One region of the Marinilactibacillus sp. 15R genome, then DNA from elsewhere that is predicted to be linked to it. Evidence: predicted binding sites of a transcription regulator. Region 1 holds the regulator's gene; the other holds the start of a gene.
The links. The regulator Rex, encoded in region 1, represses fermentation and respiration genes when NADH is low (regulators of the CRP and FNR family bind a similar motif). The targets are predictions, from matches to a motif close to TTGTGAANTANTTCACAA.

Region 1 (3,218 bases):
TCCAGTAAAATGCTGGACTTTCTTATTACTTACTTCATAAACTTCGTTGATAACTTTATCTAAAAAATAACGGTCATGGGAAACAATCAGCAAAGCTCCCGTATAATTCTGCAAGTATTTTTCTAACCAGGATAAGGTTTCGATATCCAAATGGTTGGTGGGTTCATCTAAAATAAGCAGATCCTTCTTTTCTAGCAGTAGTCTCGCTAAAGCTAATCTCGTTTTTTGTCCTCCAGATAACTGGGAAACGGGAGTTGAAAAGTCGGATTCGTAAAAGCGAAAGCCATGAAGAACAGAGCGTATCTCACTTTCGTAGCCATATCCATTCAATTGTTTAAATGACTCTTGAAGCGAGTCATATTTTTTTAGCAATTCCTGATAGTATTCTTTATCTGATAATAAATCAGGAGAGCTCATTTGATACTCAATTTCTCTCATTTCTTTTTCTATCTGGATAACAGGTTCAAATATGGCTAGCATTTCTTCCCATATCGTTTTATTGGATTCTAAACCAGTATGTTGATCTAAAAACCCTAAGGTTATATCTTTCTTTTTATTGACTCTTCCAGCATCTGGTTCTTCCTGTCCGGAAATAATGTGCAGTAAGGTAGATTTTCCAGCACCATTTCGTCCCACTAAACCAACTCTAGCATTATCTTTGATTTCCAATGTGACATCATTAAATAGTACCTCAGCACCGAAATGACGAGCTATTTTTTGAGTTTGCAAAAGTATCATTTTATATTCCTCATTTTTAAAATTTGTACGTTAAACAGTTAAATTTCCTCAAATATCTTGTCTTATAAGTTTAGCATATTCCATGACTGATAAACAGAACAGTCGATGATGGATCATAATAACTGCTTAAAAAAATGATGAAATTTCGATAGATGTAATTGCTTTTTATAAGATGAATTCTATCGATTTTTTCACAAGCTGATATGATCATATATGATAATATTCTCATAGGTAATATAGAATCCCTTATTTTATAGTCATATTAACTTCCAATTTATAAATTCCGTGCTATAATAGTTAGTGAAATACTATAGGAATTTGTGAAATGAAAGTTAAAAATATTAGATGAGGTATATTACTTTTAGTTTAATGGGAAGTTTTATATTGAATTATAATTTGAAGGAGAAAAAGTATGGTAGAAAAGAAAATTCCAAAAGCTACTGCAAGGAGATTACCCCTTTATTATCGTTATTTACGCTTTCTCCATGAAGCAGGAAAAAATCGTGTTTCTTCTGCAAAGCTTAGTGAAGCAGTAAAAGTTGACAGTGCAACAATTAGACGAGATTTTTCGTACTTTGGTGCATTAGGAAAACGTGGATATGGATATGATGTTGAAGCATTGATGAACTTTTTCAGTAAAACATTGAACCAGGATCGATTGACGAATGTTGCCTTGATCGGTGTAGGAAATCTAGGACAAGCTCTCTTGAATTATAATTTCAGAAGAAACAATAATACCCGTATCAGTGCAGGATTTGATATCAATGAGAAATTGATTGGAACCATTCACCAAGGTGTTCCCATTTATCATATAGATGAAATGGTAGAACAGTTGGATCTGCAGCAAATTGATGTTGCGATTTTGACTGTTCCTTCAGAAATTGCGCAGGAAATGGCGAACAAACTTGTCGAAGGTGGCGTTAAAGGAATTATGAACTTTACACCTATTCGAGTGAATGTTCCTGACAGTGTGCGTGTACACAATGTTGACTTGACTAATGAATTACAAACGTTGATTTATTTCATCAATTATTATCAAGAATTAGATGATGAGGAAGAAGTAATCATTGATGAAGAAACTGGAGAGATATTTGTAGAAGATTAAGTAATACAGGAAAATAAAAGCAGTTACCTTGTTTGATTGAATTAATCAACGGGTAGCTGCTTTTTTGATTATTTATTTCGGTTTTTCCTGATTTTAAAATATGAATCTGCTAGACGAGTTCCCTGAACAAAGTCTTTGGTAGCCAGAAAGGCAAACAACAACGGGAATATACCCCATCCTTCCAATCCGACAATATCAATGACGAAGTAGAGTAATATAAAGCACATTACGTACTTAAAAAATATATAGCTTAGAATTTGTTTTTCGGTCATTTAAAAATCCTTTCATACAATAAATTCTTTAGTTATTTAGAATCAGATTTCCAATTACAGCAGCTGTATTCATAAGACAATGGGCGATGATAGGTGTCCAAATGTTTTTTGTCTTGAAATACAACCAAGAAAAAACAAGTCCCATAGTAGAATAAACTAAAATTCTTCCATCAAAGTGAATGACTGCAAACATGAGCGAGCTGACAACAGCTGCACCTATTCCGCCGATTTTCTCTAAACCCATACCAAATATTGCTTTACGGAAGACAAATTCTTCCATAATAGGTCCGGCTATAGAAGAGAGTAGAAGAAAGTAAGGATACTGCTTGATGATTGCAATAATATTTTGAGTGTTTTGTGAGTCTTGAGATGCACCAAGGAAATTGATTTCAATCATTGTAGCAATAAATTGCGCAAAGAGCGCAATAATTAATCCGAGAAATCCCCATAAGATAATTTCAGGAATATTTGATCTAAAGGGTTTTTCAAAAGAAAATGTAAAATCTTTTTTCTGGTTGAGATAAATCATTCCGACTGCACCAAGAGTAAAGAAAAGCAGGTTAGACCAGATTACCCCATCTGTACGAATGCTTTCAGGTAGAAATTGAGCGGTTAGTACGGTTGCCAACTGAACGAATATATACAGCAGTATGATTTGGAGAGCTGTTTTTTTATGTGATTGTTCCAATAGATTCATCCTCATTTTCTAAAGATAATAAAGTCGTTTTTGACATTACTAGTAACTTAACATAAATTTTGTCAGTATTCCAGATATGATTTTAATCAATTTTTTAACTTCAAAAGGGTTGCAAGAAAACTCAGTTTTGAATATACTAAGTATTGGAGTTAGCACTCGGGTGCATCGAGTGCTAACACGAATATAAACTCAACTATAAAATTATATGGAGGGATAACACCATGTTAAAACCTTTAGGAAATCGTGTTCTTCTGGAAGTAATCAAAGAAGAAGAAAAAACTGTCAGTGGACTTGTTTTACCGGAGTCAGCAAAAGAAAAGCCGCAAACAGCTAAAGTAGTCGCTGTGGGTAGTGGGAAAGTTTTAGATGACGGGAAACGTGCCGATATGGACGTTGCAGTTGGAGA
Region 2 (3,218 bases), 1.2 Mb from region 1:
GAATGCTTATGACGGAACCGCCAGCGGAATTGAGACAATACATTCTGTTCACGCCAAATCAGCTTTTGCACAGCAATTAGCAGACCATTTAGTTTCTGCTACTGATTTACCCCTGCGTAGAGTATTTAAAAGGTCAATCAGTACAGGTGTGGACTATTACTTTCTACACCGTCTAACAGGTCGTACTGAAACAGTAATCATAGAGTATGGATTTATAGATAACCAGCGAGACTTTGATTATTATAACAATGTATCCCATTTCAATACTGCTGCTGAGGCTATTATTGAAGGGATCTGTGAAAAAATTGATGTAAAGTATCAGCCCGTTAAAGCTCTGAGTGAGCAAAGTAAGAAAAATATTAATCAGACTTCTAAGACTATTAGTTATATAGGAAAAAGAGTAGAAAGTATTTTTAATGGAACACTTCGCTTTTATAACCAGCCTAGCTGGAAAGATGAGGATGTATATGGTCAGCTTTTAAAAGGACAAGGATTTCCAGAAATTATTGAGAAGATCAAAGTAGGGAGCAGAGAGCAGTATAAAGTGAAAAATTCAAATGGCCAGATTTTTTATCTGACTGCTAGTCCAACGTATGTAAAAGTAATTTAAATATATGAATTAATAAAGCCTTTCCATTTCTTAGTGAAACGGAAAGGCTTTTATAGATTAGTGTTCAAGTTTCTATCTCATCTTCAATCAATGAAAAAGCTTCTTTAATATCTTCTAAATATGGATCGTCTTCTCCAAGAGTTAAAGTTACCATCTTATAGGATAAAGAATAGACTAGTTTTGTATGCCAGCCAATAGGAGAGGGGGCATCAGTGCCAGTCATTTTAGATCTTGTTTTTCTTTGTAATAATGTATCTGTGTCAAAACTTTGTGTAGGTGCAAATAATAGTTGCCACTCTCTGGAAATCTGTAATTCAACTAAGTATAAACGAATAGCCTGATCAAATAATTTATGGACATTTTTGATATTTAAGTTAATGATCAGCTCATGATGATGAACAAAGCTTAAGAGGGTTTTATCTTTATAGGATGAATAATTCTTTAAGTGATGGAGTCCAATCCAATTCACATTTTGTTTTGAAGGACCTTTATCTGGAACAAAAACAATGGTTCCAGCTACATATGGACATTTCCGATTAATATTGATAACTCTGCCTAAATTTTGAATAGTTGAATAAGGAACATGGTCATTAAAATAGGACTGCATAATTTGTGTGGTCGTTTCTTTACTTTTCAATACATCACCGCGGTACTGAAAGACGAGTGAATTATAATCGCTATCGGCAAGGTTTGAAATATCACAAACATAGAGTGTTTCACTATCTACAATAATTTTCTTTAAAGGAATTGCTTGATTTATGTATTTTTTTAACTCTTCTGAACAAATTTGAAAAGTAGTAGCTGAAGTTCTATAAATGGAGGGTGAGTCTTCTATCTTATCGCCAGGCATTCTCATGTTAGTACAGATAGTGTTCTGTAAATCATAAAGTATCTTTTTGGTTTGTTCCATTTGATTTATTCCTCTCTTTATATCTCAAGATCAGTCGATAAAACTAATAAAGAGATAATATTTATTGGCAAAATCATTATAGCAAACATGTGTTATTTGTCACAATGGAATTAATTAGATTTAGAACTTCATCAATAATAAAATGTGATTAAAATACAATATTGTTCTTTTTAGATTCGTGTAAATGCTTTAGCATTAAAGAAAATAAGTGCTTATTACGCTATATAATTAAATTTTTTTCCTTTTTTGTTCAAAATTTTGACTTATTACAAATAAGACTGATAGAATCTATGAGTCATTAAAAAAAGGAGAGTACTAATGAATAAAAAAAGAAAAGTAATTACTAATATTATTTTAGGTAGTGCGCTGTTTCTGACAGCATGTGGGACTGATTCGCAAGAAGATACAAGTAGTGAAAACACTGCTTGGAATGATATTCAAGAAGCTGGTGTGTTGCGTGCAGCTACTTCTGGAACTTACTATCCCAACTCTTACCATGATGAAGAAACGAATGAATTAACTGGTTTTGAAGTTGAAATTTTACGTGAGATTGGTGAGCGTCTGGATTTGGAAGTTGAATTTACTGAAATGGGTGTCGATGGAATGTTGACATCACTTAATAGTGATCAGCTTGATATTGCAGCATTAAGCATCAGCCATGCTGGTGAAAATGCGGATAAGTTTAATTATTCAATTCCTTACAAATATACGTATATGTCTATGATCGTTAGAGAAGAAGACAATTCTGGGATTGAAACGATGGAAGATCTGGACGGTAAAAAAGCAGCAGGTGCAGCAACCACTTCTTATATGAAAATCGCTGAACAATATGGTGCAGAACTCGTTATTTACGACAACGCTACAAATGACCAATATCTTTGGGATGTTGCAAATGGACGGACAGATGTTATCATTAACGATTATTATGGTCAGACAATGGCATTAGAAGCTTTTCCGGAGATTCCAGTCAAGATTCAGGAAGATCTCTTTTTTAATCCAAGTTATACAAACTTTTCAATGAAACTAGGCAATGATCAGTTGACTGAAGCAGTGGACGGAGCACTTGAAGATATGCATGCTGATGGGACCTTAAGTGAATTATCTGAAGAATATTATTATGGAGAAGATGTAACAAAAGAAAAAGATATGGATATTATGACAATAGAAATTGAGGAATAATTATGGGGCTTCAATGGGAATATATTTTTGACCCGGAGCTTGCCTGGGAGACATTACCTTTCCTTTTGGCCGGAGTACCAAAGACTTTGTTTATTGCGATTATCAGTACAGTAATCGGAATGATACTAGGGATGGTACTAACTTTAATGCGTATGTCTAGTATCTGGGTAGTAGGCTGGTTAGCAAGAGTTTATGTATCATTTATGAGAGGAACACCTGCCTTAGTATTTTTATTTCTGATTTATTTTGGTTTACCCTTTATGAATGTTCAATTTGATGCGATGACGGCAGCCATAATCGGATTTAGTTTGAACTCAGCAGCTTATATATCAGAAATTTTACGCTCCTCTATTTCTTCGGTCGACTACGGACAATGGGAAGCAGCAAAAGCACTGGGTTTGAATAAGATCGTTACGATGCGTGCCATTATTTTACCTCAAGCAATTAGAATCGCCGTTCCTCCACTTGGGAATGTGCTGCTGGATGTAATCAAAGGAACTTCATTAGCAGCAATGATCA

Region 2: the regulator Rex is predicted to act here: its motif matches at 1,608-1,625, upstream of BKP56_RS11145 (competence protein ComK).

The regions. Positions count from the first base shown of each region.
Region 1 covers NZ_CP017761.1:1,019,096-1,022,313, forward strand. The annotation lists gene BKP56_RS05015 (ABC-F family ATP-binding cassette domain-containing protein) at 1-738, opposite strand, end outside; gene BKP56_RS05020 (redox-sensing transcriptional repressor Rex) at 1,151-1,843, shown strand; gene BKP56_RS14230 (DUF4305 domain-containing protein) at 1,912-2,115, opposite strand; gene BKP56_RS05030 (CPBP family intramembrane glutamic endopeptidase) at 2,144-2,803, opposite strand; gene groES (co-chaperone GroES) at 3,034-3,218, shown strand, end outside.
Region 2 covers NZ_CP017761.1:2,256,052-2,259,269, reverse strand. The annotation lists gene BKP56_RS11150 (N-acetylmuramoyl-L-alanine amidase family protein) at 1-610, shown strand, start outside; gene BKP56_RS11145 (competence protein ComK) at 675-1,520, opposite strand; gene BKP56_RS11140 (transporter substrate-binding domain-containing protein) at 1,839-2,699, shown strand; gene BKP56_RS11135 (amino acid ABC transporter permease) at 2,702-3,218, shown strand, end outside.